Regions from separate parts of the Pseudoglutamicibacter cumminsii genome, predicted to be linked through region 1. Evidence: riboswitches for the same ligand, from Rfam matches in the RefSeq annotation. Region 1 holds a riboswitch; each other region holds the start of a gene.

The links. Region 1 has a riboswitch for S-adenosylmethionine ahead of JOD50_RS05180 (LLM class flavin-dependent oxidoreductase). Riboswitches for the same ligand answer to the same signal wherever they lie in the genome.
Region 2: another riboswitch for S-adenosylmethionine. It lies ahead of JOD50_RS04255 (flavin reductase family protein); the one in region 1 lies ahead of JOD50_RS05180 (LLM class flavin-dependent oxidoreductase).
Region 3: another riboswitch for S-adenosylmethionine. It lies ahead of JOD50_RS03635 (acyl-CoA dehydrogenase family protein); the one in region 1 lies ahead of JOD50_RS05180 (LLM class flavin-dependent oxidoreductase).

Annotation. Positions count from the first base shown of each region.
Region 1 covers NZ_JAFBCO010000001.1:1,119,326-1,127,138, forward strand. The annotation lists gene JOD50_RS05175 (TRIC cation channel family protein) at 1-643, opposite strand, end outside; SAM riboswitch class I at 807-920, shown strand; gene JOD50_RS05180 (LLM class flavin-dependent oxidoreductase) at 951-2,387, shown strand; gene JOD50_RS05185 (hypothetical protein) at 2,487-3,452, shown strand; gene purL (phosphoribosylformylglycinamidine synthase subunit PurL) at 3,552-5,858, opposite strand; gene purQ (phosphoribosylformylglycinamidine synthase subunit PurQ) at 5,855-6,616, opposite strand; gene purS (phosphoribosylformylglycinamidine synthase subunit PurS) at 6,616-6,873, opposite strand; gene gdhA (NADP-specific glutamate dehydrogenase) at 6,986-7,813, opposite strand, start outside.
Region 2 covers NZ_JAFBCO010000001.1:916,357-924,169, forward strand. The annotation lists gene JOD50_RS04245 (thiamine phosphate synthase) at 1-647, shown strand, start outside; gene JOD50_RS04250 (PepSY domain-containing protein) at 696-1,364, opposite strand; gene JOD50_RS04255 (flavin reductase family protein) at 1,469-1,993, opposite strand; SAM riboswitch class IV at 2,033-2,146, opposite strand; gene rplI (50S ribosomal protein L9) at 2,308-2,769, opposite strand; gene rpsR (30S ribosomal protein S18) at 2,793-3,032, opposite strand; gene JOD50_RS04270 (single-stranded DNA-binding protein) at 3,102-3,689, opposite strand; gene rpsF (30S ribosomal protein S6) at 3,742-4,041, opposite strand; gene JOD50_RS04280 (acyltransferase family protein) at 4,307-6,496, opposite strand; gene JOD50_RS04285 (M18 family aminopeptidase) at 6,593-7,813, opposite strand, start outside.
Region 3 covers NZ_JAFBCO010000001.1:786,680-794,492, reverse strand. The annotation lists gene JOD50_RS03635 (acyl-CoA dehydrogenase family protein) at 1-1,090, opposite strand, end outside; SAM riboswitch class I at 1,100-1,186, opposite strand; gene JOD50_RS03630 (MarR family winged helix-turn-helix transcriptional regulator) at 1,391-1,918, opposite strand; gene JOD50_RS03625 (SDR family NAD(P)-dependent oxidoreductase) at 2,143-3,072, shown strand; gene JOD50_RS03620 (amidohydrolase family protein) at 3,219-4,088, shown strand; gene JOD50_RS03615 (acyl-CoA dehydrogenase family protein) at 4,090-5,286, shown strand; gene JOD50_RS03610 (MaoC family dehydratase) at 5,360-5,830, shown strand; gene JOD50_RS03605 (MFS transporter) at 6,351-7,751, opposite strand; gene JOD50_RS03600 (acyl-CoA synthetase) at 7,807-7,813, opposite strand, start outside.

The DNA of each region.
Region 1 (7,813 bases):
GGATGCGGCGGCGAGGCAAGCGGATTTCCGTGGGGCCCGGCAAGTATAGGTTGTACTTCTGGGCCAGAATCACCAGGATTCCGACGCTGAACATCGCAACGAACATGCCCCAGTCGGAGAGCTTGAGGTAGAAAAACAGCAGCATCTGTACCGAACCGAACAGCGAGGCCGTCGCGTACAGCGGGGAGCGCCTGAACACGGTCGGGACCTGACCGACCATGAAGTCGCGGATCATGCCGCCACCCACCGCCGTCATGACGCCCATCAAAAGCGACGGTAACCAATCCAAGCCGGCGGAGAGCGCTTTGAGGGTTCCGGTGGCCGACCACGCACCCAATGCGAGGCCGTCCAGCAGAGTGAGTGTGCGCGTCGTCCACTTGCCGTTGAGCGGCATGAGGAACGCGATGAACGCACCTAGGATCGCGGCCGGCAGATACCACGGGTTGGTGGTTGCGACGGGTGGGCCTTGGTCGATCATGAGGTCGCGGACAATGCCGCCGCCGAGCGCGGTGACGATCGCCATGACGACGAAACCGACGGGGTCAAAGTTCAGTCGCCGAGCAATCACCCCGCCCATGATCCCGTTGATGACAAGCGCGATGATATCGACGGTCAAGAAAACTTCTGGCCGTGCAAATTCCACGTCGCCATAGCCCTTTCGTCCGCAGAAATAACTGCCCTGAGCATATGCCCTGGGGCGGTGCGATGCTTCCGAAAGTGTAGTAGCCGGTTAGCTTGTGTCATTTTTTGTCATCGGGATTACGCGATTTGCGTGAGGTGCCGGGTATGGCTTTATGCTGAATCCGTATCCATCCAGAGCGGCCGAGAGATCTGGCTCGTAGACGCCGCAGCAACCATCCCGATGGATTCCCTAGCAGGAATCGTGAGGGAAAGGTGCTCCCGCCAGAAGACGATGGCGCAGCATTTCAGGGCTGCGGGAAAGGGTTAGCATGTCGTCTGAAAAACCTATTCTTCTCAACGCTTTTGCGATGAACACGATTGGTCACCAGTCCCCAGGCCTGTGGAAGCACCCTGAGGACACGTCGCGGGATTACAACAAGCTTTCTCACTGGGTTGAGCTTGCGCAGATCCTCGAAGAGGGCCGTTTTGCCGCCCTGTTCATCGCCGATGTGATGGGTGTCTATGACGCCTATCAGAACTCTCCAGAGACCGCGCTGCGTTCGGGCGCCCAGATCCCGTTGGCTGATCCGGCGGTCATCGTTTCGGCTATGGCGGCGGCGACCAAGAACCTCGGTTTCGGCGTGACAGCTGGCACCGCTTACGAGCACCCGGTTGGCTTGGCCCGCCGCTTGGCGAGCTTGGACCACTACACTGGCGGCCGCGTCGGCTGGAACGTTGTGACTGGCTACCTTGAGTCTGCGGCGAAGAACTTTGGCCAGACGCGCCAGATGGAGCACGACGAACGCTACGATCACGCGGACGAGTACATCGACGTTGTTTACAAGCTGTTGGAGGGTTCGTGGGAGGACGATGCGGTTGTTGCTGACCGCGAATCCGGCCTGTTTGTGGACCCGGACAAGGTGCACGAGATCGAGCACGAAGGTCAGTGGTTCAACGTTCCGGGCATCGCGATCACGGAGCCTTCCCGCCAGCGCACGCCGGTGATTTTCCAGGCTGGTGCGTCGTCTCGCGGTATGGCTTTCGCGGGTAAGCACGCTGAGGCTGTGTTTCTTTCGCAGGCGACCAAGGAAGGTCTGGCCAAGACGGTTAAGAAGATCCGCGAGGCTACCGTTGCGGCCGGCCGTAACGCTGATGACGTCAAGATTTTCGCGATGATTACCCCTGTTGTGGGTAAGACGAACGAGGAAGCGTGGGAGAAGTTCCGCGAATATCAGTCGTACGCGGATGAGCAGGGCGCGTTGGCGCTGCTGGCGGGCTGGACGGGCATCGACTTGTCTGAATACCCGTTGGACGCGGTGATTGGTGAGGACGTGGAGTCCAACGCGATCCAGTCTGCTGTGAGCATGTTCCAGGCGGCTTCGGGTGATTCCGATAAGCCGTGGAATGTGGGCCAGCTGGCTCGCTACATCGGTGTGGGTGGCTTCGGTCCGGTTGCCGTGGGTACCGGCCGCGAGATTGCCGAGCAGTTCCAGGAATGGGTCCGCGACACCGGTGTGGACGGCTTTAACGTCGCTTACGCGGTCAAGCCGGGCACATTCCGCGACGTCGTTGACTATGTGATTCCGGAGCTTGAAGCCCTGGGTGTCTATCCGACCGCAGAAGAGTTCGCCGAGGACACGGTCGCGTGGGACGCGGACCGTCCTGTTGAGGATCAGACCGGCTCTTCTTTGCGTCACGCTTTGTTCGGTCGTGGCGACCGTCTGCCGGAGAACCACCCGGGTGCGGCGGTGCGTCGCGGTAAGTGAAAGAATCCTTTCACCTATTGACTATGCTTTGGGGACACATGAAGATGTGAACTATGTAGGCATGTTGTGTGCCTTATGACCAGGGTAGGGAAATAAGACATGAAGGAAACGCGAGGTTGCGACGCTAGACGAGTGTGTCAGCGCGCGCCTCGCGTTTCTTTTGCTGTTAAAGCGGGCCTGGGATTCAAGGTGGGCATCGGCTTCGCGGTGTTCGGTGTTGCGTGTGCGTATCCGGTGCTGAACACTCAAGCCGTCGATGCGGCACACGCGGTAGTTGCGGTTGCTTCGACTAACGCTGTGGGCACGGATTCTGTTGTTACGGTTGAGGGTTCGGCTGAACGAGCGTCCGAACGCTCGGACCGTAATTCGAGCTCACCAGCGGCTTCATTGGGTCCGACACCAACGGTGACACCGCCAGCGAATCCATCGCCGTCCGAGACCGCGCCCTCTGGCACTGCACCAGCGGAACCGGCGCCAACGACAACGACGCCAACGTCTTCGGAACCATCAACTTCGGACCCAAGGACCCCGAACCCTACGCAACCAGGCCCTACGGACCCGAGCGCTACGAACCCGAGTCCGACGCATCCAAGCCCTACGGCACCGAGTGAGGGGCTCACGCCGACGGGTGAGCCGCTCCCGGGTGACCTGCCCACGGCATCGCCGAGCGACAGTGGCCAGTCGAGCGAAAAGGCAATCGTATCTGAGACGCCGATCGACGCCCCGGCACACGCAACCACTGTTGATACGCAACCAAGCAAAATCCACGGCGGGCCGGGGATGGCCACACCTCAAGGCGTCAAACCGGCCCCAGTGAAGCGTGCCCCTGTGAAGCTGCGCGAAGTCCCGAACGAGACTCCGCCGACAAGCGGCACTCCTACGAGCACCAAGATGCACGTGATCTACAAAGTCGAGAAAGCCCCTGAACCGACGTTAGGCACCGTGAACGTTGAACCTGTAGCGGACGTTAACGAGACCGCTAAAGGCATCGGCACTGCGGTTGGCGGTGGGATCGCGCTGTTCGCGATCGCTCTGTGGGGTCTGTTGCGCGGCCGGAAAATCTAACCAGATAAGGCTTTTTAACAAGCGAAGGTGTGGGCACCAGGTTGATGCCCACACCTTCGCTGTATTCGATGGATGCGCTAGGTTACTCAGCGCATCGGCTTAGCCGAAGTAGCGCTCCATGGTTTTGCCCCAGCCTTCGCGAACCTCGTCGAGGGTCGCGGAGAACTCGCCCTGAACCTCGATAGCGTTCGACGACGCATCGACCACACCAAGGCGAACGTGCGCGAAGCCGCGTGCCGCAGCCATAGCGGTGAAACGTTCCTCTTCGGAACGTGGCAAGCACACGAGTGCGCGAGCCTGCGACTCGGAGAACAGAGCGGTGAACGTATCGATGCCGTCACGCTGCTTGAGCTCATCCAGGTTGACACGCACGCCAACGCCGTAGCGCATCGACATCTCAACCAGGCCGGCAGCGAGGCCGCCTTCGGAGAGGTCGTGTGCGGCATCGAACATGCCGTCGCGGGAACCAGAAACCAGGAGCTGGCCGAGCGTGCGCTCGGCGTCCAAATCAACCTTCGGAGGAAGGCCGCCGAGGTGGTCACGCATCGCAGCGAATTCGGAGCCGTCCAGCTCATCGCGGGTCACGCCGAGCAGGTAGACGGCGTTGCCGTCGTGCTCTTCACGCCAACCGGAAACGGTGCGTGCCGTGACGTCGTCAAAGCGACCCATGACACCCACTACAGGGGTCGGGTGGATCGGGGTCTCACCGGTCTGGTTGTAGAGCGAAACGTTACCGCCAGTGACCGGAACCTGCAGCTCGAGGCATGCATCCGAAAGGCCCTCAATCGCCTGAACCAGCTGCCACATCACGTTCGGGTCCTCAGGGGAACCGAAGTTCAAGCAGTCGGTCACGGCCATCGGGGTAGCGCCCGAGGTCGCGACGTTGCGGTACGCCTCAGCCAAAGCCAGCTGAGCGCCAGCGTACGGATCAAGGTAGGCGTAGCGGCCGTTCGCGTCGGTTGCGAAACCAACACCCATGCCGGTGTTCTCGTCAACGCGAATCACGCCGGCATCGTCAGGGGACGCCATTGCCGTGTTACCGCCAACGTTGGCGTCGAACTGCTGGGTGACCCACGACTTATCGCACAGGTTAGGGCGCGCCATGAGCTCAAGCATCGCCTGCTTGAGGTCCTCGCCCTGTTCCGGCAGGTTCTTACCGGCCTCGGAGGAGCGGAACGTGTCAGCCTGCAGCGCGTCCTGGTAGTCAGGGCGAGCGTATGGACGGTCGTATTCAGGGCCCTCTTCAGCGGCGGTCTGCGGATCGATGTCCACGATGACCTCGCCGTTCCAGGTGATGATGAGGCGTGGTTCCTCGGTGATCTCACCGATCCAGGAGTATTCGACACCGTAGTGTTCCAGGACCTTCTCGAACGCTTCAGCGTTCTCGGGGGTCACCACGGCCATCATGCGTTCCTGAGATTCAGACATCAGGATTTCGGATGGGTTGAGGCTTGGGTCGCGCAACAGCACGTCCTTGAGCTCAACGTTCATGCCCACGCCACCGTTGGAGGCGAGCTCGCTGGTTGCGCAGGAAATACCTGCCGCGCCGAGGTCCTGGATCGCGACGACGAGCTCTTCACGGAACAAGTCAAGGCAGCATTCGATGAGGACCTTCTCAGCGAACGGGTCGCCCACCTGAACGGCAGGGCGCTTGGATGGCTTGTCTTCTTCGAAGGAAGCGGAAGCCAGAACCGAGGTGCCGCCGATGCCGTCGCCGCCGGTGCGCGCACCGAACAGGACCACACGGTTGCCTTCGCCCTTAGCGTTCGCGAGGTGGATGTCCTCGTGACGCATCACGCCCACAGCGAGCGCGTTGACGAGCGGATTGCCCTGGTAGACGGGGTCGAACACGGTTTCGCCGCCGATGTTCGGCAGGCCGAGCGAGTTACCGTAGCCGCCGATGCCGGCCACGGCGCCGTGTACGACGCGGGCGGTGTCTGGGTGGTCGATCGCGCCGAAACGCAGCGGGTCCATGACCGCTACGGGGCGGGCACCCATCGAGATGATGTCGCGAACAATACCGCCGATGCCGGTAGCGGCACCCTGGTACGGCTCAACGTAGGACGGCGAGTTGTGGGACTCGATCTTGAAGGTTACGGCCCAGCCGTCACCGAGGTCGGTCACGCCAGCGTTCTGGCCCATACCGACCAGGGTGTGCTTCTTCATCTCGTCGTCGACCTTCTTACCGAAGGAACGGAGGTGAATCTTCGACGACTTGTAGGAAGCGTGCTCCGACCACATCACGGAGTAGATCGCGAGCTCGGAATCCGTTGGGCGGCGGCCGAGGATCTTCTTGATGTCCTCGTATTCGTTTTCCTTGAGCCCCAGTTCAGCCCACGGCTGTTCGACGTTTGGGGTGGATTCGGCGTCAGCGACGGTGTCAAGGATGAAGTCTTGGGTGGTCACTTGGCGTCCTCCACGAAGTTGCTAATCAAGGAAGTGAACACGGTCAGGCCGTCACGGCCGCGGCCGTCGTCGGGACCAAAGCCCAGCTCAACTGCGTGCTCTGGGTGAGGCATCAGACCAACCACGTTGCCGGCTTCGTTTGTGATGCCAGCGATGCTGCGGCGGGAGCCGTTCGGGTTCCAGCCTTCGTAGCGGAACACCACGCGACCCTCGGCTTCGAGCATGTCGAGGGTCTTTTCGTCAGCGACGTACTGGCCGTCCTGGTTCTTCAGCGGGTAGACCACGCTCTGGTTCTTCTCGTACAGGCGGGTCCACTTGGTCTCGTTGTTTTCGATGGTCAGCGGCTGATCGCGGCGAATGAACTTGAGGTGATCGTTCTTGATCATCGAACCTGGAAGCAGGTGAGCTTCCGTGAGGACCTGGAAACCGTTGCAGATGCCGAGCACTGGGAGCTTATCGTCCGAGTTCGCGGCGTCGATGATGCTGTCCATGACCGGCGCGAAACGAGCGATAGCGCCCGGGCGCAGGTAGTCGCCGTAGGAGAACCCGCCGGCGATCACAACAGCCTGAACATCCTTGAGGTCGCCATCCGCGTGCCACAGGTTCACTGGCTCGCCACCGGCCAAGCGCACCGCACGGCACGCATCGCGGTCATCGAGCGTTCCAGGGAACGTGACAACGCCGATCTTGACACCCGAGTTCGGGTAGGTGTCCACGGAGTTATCAACCAAGAAAGGGAAATCGGTGGTGCGGGGCATTACTGACCGTCCTCAACCACAGCCACGTTGACAACGTCTTCGATGACCGGGTTGGACAGCAGGGTCTCAGCGGCTTCGCGAGCTGCAGCCAAGGTATCTTCGGTCACTTCGCCGTCCACGGTCAGTTCAAAGCGCTTGCCCTGACGGACTCCGCTGAACTGGGTGAAACCGAGGCGAGGGAATGCACCGAGAATTGCTTTACCCTGCGGGTCCAGAATCTCGGGCTTGGGCATGACGTCAACGACGATCCGGGCCATGTTGTGGGATCTCCTGAGGTGGCAGTTTTTTGTCGCGAGCACACGAAAGTGGTGCTGGCGCACTTGCCTCTCTATCTTATCCGTTTACGTCCACGCGTGGGATGTGATGCGTCTAGATGATGCCTTGGTTGAGCATCGCGGTTGCTACGCGGCTGAAACCGGCAACGTTCGCGCCGAAAACATAGTCCCCACCGCGGCCGTACTTATCGGCGGATTCGAGGCAGGTTTCGTGGATGTTCTCCATGATCTCGGTGAGGCGCTGGACGGTGTAGTCGAATGTCCAGGAGTCACGGGACGCGTTCTGTTGCATCTCGAGCGCGGAGGTCGCAACGCCACCGGCGTTAGCTGCCTTGCCTGGGCCGAAGAGGACCTTCGCGTCGCGGAATGCTGCCACCGCATCGGGGGTCGATGGCATGTTTGCGCCTTCGGACACGGCCTTGACGCCGTTGCGGATCAAGGTGTGGGCGTCTCGGCCGTTGAGTTCGTTCTGGGTTGCGCATGGCAGTGCGACGTCGGTCGGCAGGTCCCAGATTGAGCCGTCGGTGACTACGCGGGCGCCGTTGCCGCGGCGTTCTGCGTAGTCAGCGATGCGGCCGCGCTCGACTTCCTTGACCTGCTTGATGAGCTCGAGGTCGATCCCGTTCGGGTCGTAAACGTAGCCGGAGGAGTCGGAGCACGCCTGCACGGTCGCGCCGAGCATCTGGGCTTTTTGCATAGCGTAGATCGCGACGTTGCCAGAACCGGACACGGTGACTTTGGCGCCGTCGAAGGATTCGCCGCGGGTCTTGAGCATGGATTCCGCGAAGATCACGGCACCGTAGCCGGTCGCTTCGGTGCGGGCACGCGAGCCACCCCACAGCAGGGATTTACCGGTGAGGACGCCGGATTCGTAGGCGTTGGTGATGCGGCGGTACTGGCCGAACATGTAGCCGATTTCGCG
Region 2 (7,813 bases), 200 kb from region 1:
TTGACGTGCGCTGTTATATGGTCACGGCTGGTTTCGACCGTTCCGTTCCCGCGTTAGCCGCGCAGTGTGCGGCGGCTGGGGCGGGCATCGTGCAGGTTCGGGTTAAGGACGTGCCCGCGCGGGAGCTACTCGAGGCGACGCTAACGGTGGCTCAGGCGGTTGAGGCCGCCAATCCGGCAACTCGTGTGGTGGTGGATGATTCGGTTGAGGTCGCCGCTGCGGCGATGCGGCGGGGCGCTCACGTGCATGGTGTGCATGTGGGCCAGGATGATCTTCCGGTGCCGGATGTTCGTGCGCTGTTGGGTTCGGATGCTGTCGTCGGGCTGACTACGGGCACACTTGAACTCGTTGAGCAGGCCAACGAGTGGTCGGAGCTTTTAACGTATGTGGGGGCAGGCCCTTTCAGGCCCACCCCCACGAAGGATTCGGGTCGTTCCCCGATAGGTGTTGACGGTTATCCTCGGCTTGTCGCAGCTTCCCGAGTGCCTGTGGTTGCTATCGGCGATGTGCATCCTGAGGACGCTGCCGCGTTGGCTTCCACTGGTGTTGCCGGAGTCGCGTTGGTGCGCGCTTTGGCTCGTTCGCGTGACCCTCAGCGGGATGTCCGCCGGGTGCTGTCCGCATTCGATGCCATTGCGGCCAGGTAACCGTGTTTAGCTCATCGTGTCCTCGCTACGTGGCGAGGTTGCGCGTGTTTAGCTGTCGCGTTTGAGGATCTTGCCGTTCTTGACGCCACTCTTGACGTCGATGTAGATGTCTACATCGGAGCCGCCGCCCTCTGGGTAGATCTCAACGTTCCACATGATCTGGCCTTGTTCCTCGACAACGCTGACGTCATCGAGGGAGCCTGGGGTGTCCTTGAGGGCGGTTTCGATCGCCTTGCGGATGTCGGTCTTGATCGCGTCGTATTCACGGCGGTCGTCGGCATCTGCGTTTTCGACGTCGTCGCGTTCGATGATCTTGGAACCGTCGGCAGCGATCTTAATTTCGTGGATCTTGCCGCCCTCGTAGACTTCTACTTCCCAGCCGCTCTTGTCGTCATCCCAGTCGAGGTCAACGACCTTGCCGCCGATTTCTTTTTCAGCGGTGTCGATCGCCTTGAGAGCGTTGTCCTTGCTGCCACCCTTGGTTGGGGCCGCGGCGTCGTTGTTGTCATTATTGTCGTCAGCGTCGTCAGAATCGTCCATGTCATCGCTGGTGTCTTGCGATGCCATGTCTTCAGACTCAGTGTTCTGCGTGGCTTCCTGAGTCTGCTGAGTTTCGCTCTCGTTGGAGGAGTTGTTGTCCTCCGCTGGAGTGCCACATGCGGACAAAGCCAGCGCGAGGGCAGCTACGGACGTGAGGGCTAAATGTTTCTTCTCCATGGCTTAAGCCTATGCATATGTGAAAGGGGATTTCACTGATTATTTCTAAGCTATAAGCCTATTTAGGTGTTCCGCTCAAGCATGTGACACCGGGCTCCAGGCCGTTACGCCGTCACGAGTTCGCGGTCTCGCACCTGCGCGAGGTCGTGGAACGTCTTGCCGTGCAGCACGATCGGTTCGCCGTGGTCTTCGCCCTGGGATACAGCGTGAACCTTCAGGAGCACGATGGTGTGGTCGCCTGCCGGCACGGTGTCGTAGACCGAGGTTTCCAGCCACAGTGCAGCGCGGTCCAGGAACAGCGCGCCGGAGTCCGCCAAGGTGACGTCGAGGCCGTTGAAACGCTTGGTTTCGTCGCGGGATGCGAGCTGATAGCAGACCTCGCGATGCTCATCTGCAAGCACGGAGACGCCGAGGCGGTAGCCGTGCTTGAGGCGCTGCCACGTACGGGATTCGTTTCGGACGGAGAACGAGACGAGCGCGGGCTCATATGAGATTCCGACTGCGAAGCTCGAAGTGACCATGCCTTCGTGGCGTCCACCTACCCGCGAGCACAGGGCTGCGACCCCTACTGGGAATCGGTCGAATGCGGTACGCAGGGTTGCCTGGTCGAAAGTATGGGTCAGGGACATGGCGATTCATCCTTCGCGGTTACGGCCGTCCTCTATGGCCGGCGCAGCTTGCCGTCGGCATTCCCGACGGCCGAATCGTCACCTGGGGCACCCCACCTACGCGAGAGGGTTGCCGACGGATTAGCCAGGGCCTAAAAATCCGTACTCATGATTCGTGTTTTAAACGATAAGCAGTTCTGCGAGGGGCCCGCAACTGGATGTGTCGTTTAATTCATTTAATGAGACGAACGCCGCCACCCTTCGCGGGTGACGGCGTTCGTTTATGCTTCAGAGTTCGTAATCTTCGAGCCTGCGCAGTGCGCTAATGCTCGGTTTTACTTGCCCTTTGGCGTTGCAACAACGTGCAGCGTGGTGTTCGCGAGAACGTCTTCGTGCAGGCGGACGGTGGCCTTGTAGTGGCCGGTGGTCTTGACCTGCTGTGCGATCTCGATGGTGCGCTTGTCGACCTTGCCCAGGCCCTGAGCCTCGATTGCTGCTGCAACGTCGGCCTGCTTGACGGTACCGAAGAGGCGGCCGGACTCGCCAGCGTTAACCTCGATGCGGATCTCAGCAGCCTTGAGTGCTTCAGCGATCTTCTGTGCTTCTTCGAGGTTCGCTACGCGGTGGGCCTCGCGAGCGGCCTTGATGGACTCGACGTCCTTCTCGCCACCCTTGGTCCAGATGATCGCGTAGCCGCGTGGCAGCAGGTAGTTGCGTGCGTAGCCGTCGCGTACTTCGACGATGTCGCCAGCAGCACCCAGGCCGGTTACCTCATGCGTGAGAATAAGCTTTGCCATGTTTCTTCTCTCCTCCTTCTTGCTTAGCCGCGGCCAGCGCCGGAGTAGGGAAGCAGAGCGACTTCGCGCGCGTTCTTGATCGCCTGAGCGATCTTGCGCTGCTCCTGCACGGACACGCCAGTTACACGACGAGCGCGGATCTTGCCGCGGTCAGAGATGAACTTGCGAAGAAGGGCGACATCTTTGTAGTCGATGACCTCGATGTCGGCGGCCTTGAGCGGGTTGGCCTTAGGCTTAGGCTTGCGAATTTCAGGCTTAGCCATCGTGGAGCTCCTTAGTTTGTTTTGGAGCCCGCAGTTTTAGCTGCGGGATGGATGTTGGATTGGAACGATTTAGAACGGTGGTGCGGACTGGCCAGGGTTTGCACCCCAGTCGCTTGAGCCGCCAGAGTTACCCCACGGGTCGTTAGCTGGAGATTGCTGAGGTGCTCCCCAGTCTCCGCCGCCGCCCTGGGACTGCTGCTGGCCGCCGAAGCCGCCACCTTGGTTGCCGCCACCAAAACCGCCGCCGGTGTTGCCACCGAAGCCGCCTTGATTGCCGCCACCGCCGCCTCCACGCTGATTGCGGGAGACCTGCGCGGTTGCGTAGCGCAGGGCCGGGCCGACCTCGTCGACCTCGAGTTCCCATGCGGTACGGCGGTTGCCGTTCTGATCGTCATAGCTGCGGGCACGCAGACGACCCTGGGCGATGACGCGCATACCCTTGGTCAGCGATTCCGCCACGTTTTCGGCGTGTTCGCGCCATACGCTGCAACGCATGAAGAGAGCTTCGCCGTCTTTGAACTCGTTAGTCTGACGGTCGAAGAGGCGAGGAGTCGAAGCGATCGTGAAGTTCGCTACCGCGGCACCAGATGGCGTGAAGCGCAGTTCTGGATCGGCGGTGAGGTTACCCACCACGGTGATGATGGTTTCTCCAGCCATGTTTCCCCCTAGCTTGAAGCGTTAAACGTGGTTGTGCCCGCGTAGGACGCGCTTACTTGATGCGCTGGTCCTCTGGGCGGATGATCTTGGTGCGCATGATGGACTCGTTGAGGCCCAAAACACGGTCAAGCTCGGATGCGGTCTGTGGCTCAGCGGTGAAGTTAACCACTGCGTAGATGGCCTCAGCCTTCTTGTTGATCTCGTAGGCCATGCGGCGACGACCCCAGATGTCGATGTTCTCGACGGTTCCGCCGTCCTTGGTTACGACCTCGAGGAACTTGTTGAGCGTCGGTTCAACGGTGCGCTCGTCGACCTCGGGGTCAACCAGCAGCATCAGTTCGTAGTTACGCAAGTGAACCCACCTCCTTTGGACATGAAACGGGCACGGTCTTTCCGTACCAGGAGGTTCTATTGCGGTATCCCCTGCCCTGCATGTGAGGGCGTCCAGGCCTGCCGGAACACACATGACAATGCGGTTGCCAGCAAAACTTGATAGAGGACAACAGAACCAGTCTACCCATAGTCCGGGTGAGGACGTAATCCCCTGTGGATAAGCTCACTCTGGCAGAGGCCGCTCACGACGGCTCGGTGCGGCACTCAGTGATAGAACACGGTGTCTAGAACAAACGCTCGGGCAAGCGGCGTTCCATGACGGGAATCAAGCTCTTGAGGTACGTGTCACCGACGTGGTTGCCGTCGCGGTAGATCAGCGAGTTACCAGCAACTACCGGGCACGTGTCCTTGGTGCAGAAGTGATCGCTCAGGTCCATGACGTAGATGTCATCGAACCGCTGTGCGGCTTCGATCGCCGGATCATCGAGCAGTCCCTTCTCGACGGTGAAATCACACACCCCAGGACGGTCCATGTTTTCGGAAACACATGTGCGCGGCCGAGGAGTGTTCTTGTTGGTAGGCGGAATCGGGGTGTCCCGAACCACCACGAGCTGCGCTCCGCTCTTCTGCAGTTCCTTAAACGTCCGCTCGTAACCATCCACAGCATCGCCGCGGAAGGTTGAACCTGAGTAGTTTTGCGTGATGATCACGTCAGGCTCGTCTTCAAGAACCTGTTCGATCGACTTCTTATTCGGTTCAACACAGCGCTCTTCAGGGTCAACGAGCTTCCGCGGTTCAAGCGACATCGGGCACGAAGCCTTGGTGTACGTGATGATGCGCCAATCGTGCTCCTGAGCCATTTCCTCGAGCGCGGGGACCAGCATCTGAGAATGTGAATCCCCCATGACAGCCACCGTCTTCTGACCGTCTTCTTTACCCTTGACGCAGCGCGGAGTGGACGTCTCGGTTGCGCTTGGGAAACAGTCATCCGCCGAGGTTGTATCAAACTCAGCTTCCAACGGTACCGGTGTGATCGCCGAACCATACGGCAGTGCCGGCGGGAGCTCATCTGCACGCTCCTCGTCCACGACCAACCGGCCGCCCGGGCTCTCCGGATCCCCCGCATCGAGCTTTTCATCCTCAGCCTTTGTGACCAGCGGATCCCAGGCGCCAGCACCAAACCCAGGCTTTTCGGCCTTCAACAGCTCTGCCGCGAGCTGCCTCTGCTCCTTAATGAACGCATCGATGCGCGCAGTCGGGGCAAACGCCACCGCAACCGCAACGATCGTCGCAACCCCGCCGGCAATCCACGCCGGCAGCGGCGAAACCTTCAAACGCTTCCACCGCCGCACCGGCTCCTCAACGAAACGCCACGAAAGGTGAGCAAACACAAGCGAAACCAACACGAGAATGACCGCTTGCCACCAGTACGGCTTGTGGCCAACGATCTGCACGAAAACCATGAACACCGGCCAATGCCACAAGTACAGCGAAAATGAGATCTTGCCGACCCACTGCACCGGCGCCCAATCAACCAGCCAGTTGAGCGAAAGCGGGCCGCTCGTACGGCCCGCGATAATCACCACTGCGGCACCCACAACGGGAACAAGCGCCGTCACACCAGGGAACGGCGTTTCCTGCGTGTAGGCGAAAATCGACCAGCACATCGCCGCCAACCCCGCCAGCGCGAGCAGCGAGCGCCACGAAACGCCTCCGGCTACCCGTTGTCTGCGGCCCGGATCATCCTTGAGGATGTGCGGCGCCAGAGCCGCAATCATGCCGCCCGAGGCGAGCTCCCACACGCGAGTGGTCGTGACAAAATACGCCGCCGGATCGCTCGAACGAACCTGAAATTCAGCCCACGCAAGCGAGGAGACGATCACTGCCGAGAACAGGATCGTCGCGTAGGCTCGCAAAGACAGCTTGGTGCGACGAGCCAGCCAGATCGCCACAACCACGATCAGCGGCCACACAACATAGAACTGCTCTTCAACGCTGAGTGACCAGTAGTGCTGGAACGCGGTCGGAGCGTTGTCCTCAGCCAGATAGTCCACGGAATCGAAGGCCAGGACCCAGTTGACGACGCTCAACAGACTCGCGATGCCCTCGCGAGATATCTGTTTCCACTGTTCTAAAGGCCACCAGATGAACGTCGCGATGATGATCGCGCCAGCCGTGACCGTAGCCGCCGGCATGATGCGCCGAATCCGAGCAGCCCAGAACTCGGCAAGATTGATCTTGCCGTGCGTTTCTGCATCACGCAGAAGCTTCGACGTGATCAGGAAACCTGAGATCACAAAGAAGATATCGACGCCAACAAAACCACCCGGGGCAGTTTCTGGGTGGAAATGCCATGCAACAACCGCGAGAACAGCAATCGCACGTAGCGCTTGAACCTCCGGAAGGAACTTCCTAGGTTGCGCGCTGCGCGTGCGATCGCTGCCTCCGCGCGTGGATGTGCCGTTGTGGGACATGCAGGGGATTACATCACGTCTTAATCCTCATCTCCAGAACTGGAAACGACTTAAAAGTAAACGCAGATGAGATGCCCAGGAAACGTTGACGCTAAACTACGCCGTGTAAAAGACCTTCGCGACCTTGGACAGGTCATGCAGATCGCTCACGCCAGCGAGTTCGCGGGCCGAGTGCATCGACAGAATCGGGATACCCACGTCAACTGTGCGGATGCCCAGGCGGGTCGCCGCGATCGGGCCGATCGTCGAACCACACGGGATGTTGTTATTCGACACGAACTCTTGGCTCTCAACCCCCGCCTCGCGGCACCAGCCAGCCCACGCGGCAGCACCCACTGCATCGGTCGCATACCGCTGATTAGCGTTGATCTTCAAGATCGGACCCGAACCCAAAAGCGGCTTGACCACCGGATCATGATGCCCCGCATAGTTCGGGTGGATCGAGTGCCCCACATCAGAAGACACGTGCCAGGATTCCGCGTACGCCCGCGCCTGCTCCTCGGCCGAGGCGCCCAAGCCCGCGTAGATACGGTTCAAAACATCCTCAAGGAACGGACCAGCCGCACCCGAGCGCGAAGCCGAACCGAGCTCTTCGTGGTCGAAAGCCGCGAACATCGCGATCCGCTCAGCATCTTCGCTCACGCCTGCCTCGGCGGCCTCACCCAGCGCAACACAACCCGCGTGCACGGAAGCCAAGTTATCCAGACGGCCTGCCGCGAAAAACGCCTTGTCCTTACCGAACGCCTGGCCACGCGCCGAATCCGCAACCACCGCATCGAACCCATCGATCTGCTCAGGATCAACGCCAGCAGACGCCGCGAGCTCAGCCAACAGGTCATGCTCGGTCGGAACACCCAGGCCCCACACGGGCTGAGTCTGAACCTGCTTATCCAACGCAAGCTTCTCGTTTACGCCGCGATCCAGGTGGACGGCCAGTTGCGGCAAACGCAACAACGCGCCTGTATCCGCCAAAACCACAGAGCCGTCGCGCATCGCCAAGCGGCCAGCAAGACGCAACTCACGGTCCAGCCACGAGTTCAGAAGCGGGCCACCGTAAATCTCAACGCCGGCCTGCAACCAACCGTGGTTACCCGTGGTCGGCTTCGGCTTGAGCTTGAAACCCGGCGAATCCGTGTGCCCACCAAAAATATTCGACGGCGTGGTCGGCCCAGCGTTTGCGGGCACCGTCCACGCGATGACCGCGCCGTCGCGCACCACCACGAACTTGCCGCCACGCTGCGCCGGCCATTCGTCATGTTCAGCTAGCCGCGTGAAACCCTGCGCTTCCAGACGGCGAGCGCTTTCCTCCACCGCGTG
Region 3 (7,813 bases), 330 kb from region 1:
CTTCGGCAGCCTCGAGCCGCCGCGCGGCCTCAACCACCGTAGACTCCACTACGAAAGCCTGCGCCGAAAGCCGCCCCACAACCCCCAAAATCTGCGGGTCCTCAGAGTGCGGAACACCCAAACCGGTATTGAAGGAGCGGGTCCGCCGGCGCACGCCAGCCGCCGCATCGTTCACGACGTTGCGAGCAATACCCGCCAGCACCGCGAGCAAAACAATCTGGAACAGAGGCGCCTCAAACTGCGCCTCAGCGCTGCCGGGAACGCGGTTCAGAATGTGCTCGGGCGCAACACGCACATCGGTGAAACGCGTGGTTCCAGTACCAGTGAGGCTCTGACCGAAACCGTTCCAGTCATCCTCAAGCTCAACGCCCGGAGCCCGCGTGGAAACGACAGCGAACTGTCGACCCTCGGTCGGCGTTCCGTCCGCATCAGGCAACGTGGCCGAAACCCGCGTATGCGTCGCGTACGCCGTGCCGGTGCAGTAGTACTTAGCGCCGTTGAGCACCCCGGAGCCGTCCGCCTGCACGGCCAGCGTCGTGTTGAGCGTATTCAGCGCATTCCCGCTCACCTCGGTGGACGCGTTGCCTACAACATCGCCGGCAAGAACCTTCGCGTACCAGAACTCGCGGGTCTGCTCATCGTGGTACCGCAGCGTCTCCACGAAACCAGCGTGGGAACGGTACTGATGCGCGATGTTCGGGTCAGCCGCCGCCAGATCGATCAGCAGCTGCACCCAGTCGGAGAACGGAACGCCCGGGCCGCCGTACTCGGTAGGCACGCGCAGCACGGTGAAGCCGGCGCGGTTGAGTTCCGCGATCTCAACGAACGGCAGAACACGGTGCGTCTCACGCTCAGAAGCGCCGAGCGCGATGCGGTCAAAGATCGGCCCGAAATGCTCACGCAGTTCGTGAAGGCTAGGCGTGTGGCCGGCTTCCCACGGGGTGACCGGCGCGTCCTGCGTGGTGACGTAACGCAGACCTTCAGCGAAGCTCAAGTCGGCGGAGGAAACAGCGGTGCTGGCTTCCGCATCGGCGGTGATCTCAGCGCCAGCTGCAGGGTGGACAGGGGTGTGCGTGGACAACGATGACACAGTTATTCCTTTCCATCGTTCCTGGCGGGAGCACCGTGCATAAACCGGTTGCTGCGACGTCAACGAGCCAGGTCTCTCAGTCGCTCTGGATGGGTTACAAGCATCATTTCTATACGTGCCGGCAGGGTGCTGTCAACAGCCTGCCGGGCGGCGCACGTCACAAAACGTCAACAAGAAACGCCCCTGCAGTGTTGTCTTAGGTGGTGCCTGCTTAGATGCAGGCGCCCTAGGTGGAGGTGATGCAGGGGCGTTTCGTGAGGCTTTAGCTGGAATCAGAAGGCGGGGCTCAGGAAGCAGAGATTAGAAGGCGACTTTCTCCAGCAATCGGCTCAATTCCTGCCGTTCGCTGGCGCTGAGCGCGGCGAGCACCACGTCGTCGGAGGCCATGGTCAGCGCGTGTGCCCGCCGGTAGGCGTCCTGCCCCTGCGGTGTGGCGACGACGATCCGGGAGCGACGGTCGCGGGGATCCACCTGGCGCTCGACCCAGCCTCGCTTCTCCAGGAAGTCCACCAGGTTCACGATCTGGCTCGGGTCCAAGCTCAGGAAGTCGCCGAGCTCGCGCTGCGACGGGTTCACGTCCGAGGCGGCCAGGGCCAACACGGAGTACTGGCGGACTTTCAGCCCCATCACCTCTTGCAGGACGCGGTTGGCGTGGCTGTGGCCGATGCTGCGCAGCCGGGCCGCCAAGAACTGGACTTGGCCGGCGAGTTCCGACGACGTGAACTCCGCCATGCGCTCGGCCGCAAGCGCGGTGGAGGGGGCGGGGAAGCGCTGGGCGGCCTCGGCCGGGCTGCTTGTGGCTCCGGAGGTGTCCTTTGTGGTCGTCATGTGCTTGCTTCCTTGGTCCGTGTGCTTGAGGACGCGATCCAGCTGATCTTGTCTCTGTACTTGCCCTAGAGGGGGCAAATCCTCTGCAGAGGATCGTACTCGAAAAAGCACTCTTCGAAAAATAATTGACATTCTCAATTATATGTACTGTCATGGTTCTTGTGTGGTGAACGCCACATCAGGACACAACCGACATCTAGAACGTCATCCCGAAGGAGAACCCCATGTCCCTCGACGGTAAGGTCGCCATCGTCACCGGCTCGGGCGCAGGCCTGGGCCTCGCCTACGCCCAGGAGCTCGCCCGCCAGGGAGCCTCCGTGGTTATCAACGACGTCAACCAGGAGACCGCGGACGCCGCTGTCGCCTCGATCACCGAAGCCGGCGGCAAGGCCGTCGCCGCCGTGGTCCCGGTCGGCACCAGCGAAGCTGCAGACCAGCTGTTCAAGACCGCCGTAGATACCTTCGGGGGCCTGGACATCCTGGTGAACAACGCCGGCATCCTGCGGGACAAGTCGTTGCTGAAGATGTCCGACGAGGACTTCGACCTCGTCATCGGCGTCCACCTCAAGGGAACCTTCACCTGCGTCCGCGCCGCTTACGCATACTTCAAGGAGAACGGCGTGGCCGGCCGCATCGTCTGCATCGGCTCGCCAACCGGCCAGCGAGGCAACTTCGGCCAGACCAACTACGCCGCAGCCAAGGCGGGCATCGTCGGTATGGTCCGCACGTGGGCCCTCGAGATGAAGCGCGCCGGAGTGATGGTCAACGCCGTCATCCCAGTGGCCGCCACCGCGATGACCAAGACCGTTCCTTTCTTCCAGAAGGCCGTCGAAGCTGACGAGCGCGGCGAGGCTATGCCGTCCTTCTTCCGCCATGACCTCGGCTTCGGAACCGCCGACGACGTCGCCGGCCTGATCGCCTTCCTTTCCTCCCCGGAGGCCGACGGCATCACCGGCCAGGCCATCGGCGTCGGCGGAGATCGCCTGCAGGTCTGGTCCCACCCTGAGCCAGTGGCCACCGAGTACCACGAGGGCGGCTGGGACTACGCCACCATGCAGACCCAGGGCGCCGAGCTGGTCAAGGGCAACCTCCAGGAGGTCGGCGAGAAGATGCCTCCGCTGCCTGCTGAGCTCGAGCCTGAACAGAAGAACTAAGGACAAGCACCATGACCGGAACCCAGGACACGGCTCCGCAGGGGGCTGAGCACGGCAACGACAGCGGCGCCCCCGCCTCAACCCCTGCTCCCGGCCGCGCCCCAGTCCGCTACGAGCTGGGCGTGGACGCCTCGGCCATCGAGGCCATGGACATGCACGTCCACCTCGAGGTGGACTCGTGCGGCCACAAGGCGCTGCCGGAAGACTTCTTCGAAGCCTCCGCGAAGTACTTCAAGTCCGCTGAGCGAACCCCGAGCGTCGACACCATCGCGGAGACCTACCGCCAACGCCGGATGGCCGCCGTCGTCTTCACCGTGGACGCGCGCACCCAGTTCGGCCACAAACCGAACTCGATCGACGACCTCGTGGCCGGCTGCGCCCGGAACAACGACGTCCTCATCCCGTTTGGCTCCGTGGATCCCCGCACCGGGGCGGACGCGTTGGCCGGGGCCACCCGCCAGGCCGAGCAGCTCGGAGTGCGCGGCTTCAAGTTCCACCCGTCCGTGCAGGGCTTCGACCCCTCGGACCGCGAGTACTATCCGCTCTGGGAGCGGCTCCAGGAACTGGGGCTGCCGATTGTCTCCCACACCGGGCAGAACGGCATGGGCGCTGGCCTGCCCGGCGGGCGCGGCATCAAGCTGAAGTACTCCAACCCGTTGCTGCTGGACGACGTCGCCGCCGACTTCCCTGACCTGCAGATCATCATGGCCCACCCGTCGGTGCCCTGGCAGGACGAGGCGAACTCGATCGCGACCCACAAGGCCAACGTGCACATCGACCTCTCCGGCTGGTCCCCGAAGTACTTCCCGGAGTCCCTGGTCCGCCAGTCGAATAACGTACTGGCTCGCAAGGTGCTCTTCGGAACCGACTTCCCGCTGATCACCCCGGACAAGTGGCTGGCCGCCTTCGCGGAGCTGCCGCTCAAGGACGAGGTCCGGCCTTGGATCCTCAAGGACAACGCGGTGCGCCTGCTGGGCCTGGACCGCGGGTCCGCGACCGAGACGAAGGGGGCCTGAGATGGCTGAAGCAGTGACCGGAAGCATCATCCCATCCGACTTCTACGGCTACGCCGAGCGGCTGACCGAAGCCGAGCGTGCCGTCATCCTGGACCTCCGGGAACGGCTCGAAACCACGGTGAAGCCGCTGGTCAACCCGGCCTGGGACGCTGCGGAGCTTCCCCAGGAGCTGGTGGACGCCGTCCGTGCGTTGCCGCTGATGGACCCGCCAGCCCTCAAGGAAGCCGGAGAGCCCATCCGTAGGATCCTCACCGGGTTCCGCAACTTCGAGCTGGCCCGCTGCGACATCAACGTCGGCACCCTCTACAACGCGCACGCCGGCCTGTTCCGCACGGCCTGCACCCTGGGCGGCGGGGAACAGCAGGCGAAGGAGCTGGACGCGAAGATCCTCGACTACTCGTTGACTGGCGTGTTCGGGCTGACCGAGCCGGACCACGGCTCCGATGTGGCCGGCGGGCTCGCCACGACCGCGACCCATGACCCGGAGACGGACACCTGGGTGATCGATGGCGCCAAGCGCTGGGTTGGCGGCGCGACCATCTCGGACGTCGTCGCGACCTTCGCCCGTGACACCGCCGATGGCCAGGTCAAGTGCTTCCTGGTTCCGCGGGACGCCGATGGGGTGAGCATGTCGATCATCCCGAACAAGGCTTCCCTGCGCATTATGCAGAACGCCCACATCGAGTACCGCGGGGTGCGCGTGCCCGCCACCGCCCGGCTCGAGGGGATCAACTCCTTCAAGGACGTGGCCCGTTGCTTGCGGGCCATGCGCTCGGACGTGGCCTGGATGGCCGTGGGCGCCACCGCGGGCGCCTATGAGGCCGCGCTACGTTACGTCCGCGAACGGCAGCAGTTCGGCCGTCCGCTGGCCGGATTCCAGCTCATCCAGGAGAAACTGGCCATCATGCTCGGCAACCTGACCTCCTCCTTGGGCCTGATGGTCCAGCTCACGGAACAAGAGGAGCAGGGGATCTACAAGGACGAGAACTCCGCCCTAGCCAAGATGATGACCTCCCTGCGTCTACGCGAGACCGTGGCCCTGGCCCGTGAGGTCTGCGGCGGCAACGGCATCACCCTGGACACCGACGTGGCCCGCTTCCACGCGGACGCCGAGGCCGTCTACTCCTACGAAGGCACCCACGAGATCAACGCACTGATCGTGGGCCGCGCCGTAACTGGCGTCAGTGCCTTCGTCTGACCAGCCGGGCCGGCAACACGCTGGCCCACAGACCTAACTACACCTTCCACCCCTTCCCTGAGAGGACCGCAACATGACTGAGACCACCGCACGCACCGTCGTCGACTTCGACGCCGTCAAGACCATGGCAGGCACCGAGCTGGGAGCCACCGAGTGGCGCGAGATCACCCAGGACATGGTGAACACCTTCGCTGACGCGACCGATGACCACCAGTGGATCCACGTGGATCCGGAACGCGCCAAGGACGGCCCTTTCGGCGCCCCGATCGCCCACGGCTTCCTCACCTTGTCCCTGATCATCCCGTTCTGGGGCGAGCTGTTCGACGTTTCCGACGTCAAGACCAAGGTCAACTACGGCCTGGACAAGGTCCGCTTCACCTCCCCGGTCAAGGTTGGCTCGCGCGTCCGCGCGGTCATGAAGCTCGCCGACGTCCAGGAGGTCAAGGGCGACGGCCTGCACCTCGTCGTCGAGGCCACCTTCGAGATCGAGGGTGAGGAGCGCCCGGCCGTCGTGGCCGTCTTCCTCGCCCGCTTCTACCGCTGATCTCTACCGCTGATCAGCGTCGTGTCGTGAGGTCGGCCGCCAGAGTGGCGGCCGACCTCCGGCATCTTCGAAAGGCCCCGTTCCCACTATGTGGGGAGCGGGGCCTTTGCCGTGCGTGCCGCCGTGGACAGCGCGTCGGGGCTCGGAGGTCGGGCAGAACCACTTGTTGCAGCCCCTCTTTCTCCTGATATGTGGTGTATAGGCCCCTGATGTGGTTGTACAGGGCCGGTGGTGCTCTGATCTCACCGGGCGTCATCGCATGGACAGCGTCGGGAGGGAACCTGCCTCTGCGCCGGCGACGTCCCACACATCCCAGGCTCCGATGGCGAACATGTGTGGCCACCTGCTCATCAATGATGACGGTCGACTCGTGCTGCCCAACTCCACTGCTGCCTTGAGGGCTGTCTGAACTGCTGGCTGGAGGGCTGTCTGGGTAGATCCCCGGATGTGGAAGGCAGAGAACGCGGAAAGGCCGCGGTGGGCATTTGCCCACCGCGGCCTTGTGACTTTTCCGCTGTAGTTAGTGCTCGTGGATCAGCAGGTCATGATCCTTCGATTCCCGGGTCAGGAGGATCGCGATGGTGGAGACGGCTGCGATCGCACCGATGAACATGATGACCGGCAGTGTGCTTTCTCCGCCACCGGGCCCGGCGTAGAGCGACGCAACGATCGTTGGGGTGAAGCCGGCACCCAGCAGGGTGGCCAGCTGGTAGCCCAGGGAAGCGCCGGTGTAGCGGGACTCGGTGCCGAACTGTTCCGCGATGAATGCCGCCAGTGGCCCGTAGATCATGCCGTGCAAGGCGAGGGCGATGGTGAACGCTGCGAGGATGACGAGCCAGCTGTCGGAACGAAGCATCGGGAACATCGGGAACAAGAACGCGACGTAGAGCACGAGCCCTGCGATCATCACCGGACGGCGGCCCAGTGCGTCAGAGAGCCGGCCGGAGCCGACGACCATGAAGATGGAGATGACCGAGGCCCACGCAAAGGCGTAGAGGACGTCGGAACGGGCCGTTCCTCCGGCCGCGGAGTAGCCGACGGCGAATGTCGGGAGCAGCACCTGGAGGGCGAAGCCGGCGGCGCCGGCGAACATCGTCAACAAGAGCGCCTTCGGGCGGCGAAGCACTGAGATCAACGGCACCTTTGGCTTTTTCTTGTCCTCAGCCTCAGCCTTGATCATGGCGGCCTGGAAGACCGGGGACTCAGAGACCTTAGAGCGGATGATGAGGCCTACGATCAGCAGCAGGAAGGAGACGAGGAACGGGATGCGCCAGCCCCAGGAGAGGAACTGCTCCTCGGAGAGCAGGGCTGAGACGGCGCCCATCATGAAGGTGCCCAACGCGGCGCCGGATGGAGCGCCGGCATTCGTGAAGGATGCGGCGAATCCACGCTTCTTCGTTTCGGAGTGCTCGAGAGCCATCAGAGCGGCGCCGCCCCACTCACCACCGACCGCGATGCCCTGGAAGATACGCATGATCACCAGGAGCACCACGCCCCAGATGCCGATCATCTCTGCGGAAGGGATCAGGCCGATCGCGGTGGACGCCAGGCCCATGAGGAGCATGGAGAGCACCAGCATCTTCTTGCGGCCGAGCCGGTCGCCGAAGTGGCCGAAGAGCGCCCCGCCCAGCGGGCGGGCGACGTAGCCGGCCGCGAAGGTGCCGAAGGCGGCGATGGATCCAGCCAGAGGGTCCGAAGCCGGGAAGAAAACGTGTGGGAACACGACTGCGGCCGCGGTGGCGTATAGCAGGAAGTCATAGAACTCGATGGTCGAGCCCAGGTAGCTGGAGAGGATGACCTTGCGGGACTCTCGGCGGCGCTCCTCGGGGGAGATGTTCAGCAAGGCATCTACGGTGTCTTGCTTCTCTCCGGCGGATGTGGCCGTGCCGTCGGGCCGGCTCTTAGGGGTGATGCTAGTCATGATGACCTCTGTGTCTCTTGTCTGGGGTGTGGTGGGGGAAGGGGTTCAGGGGTGTTTAGGCG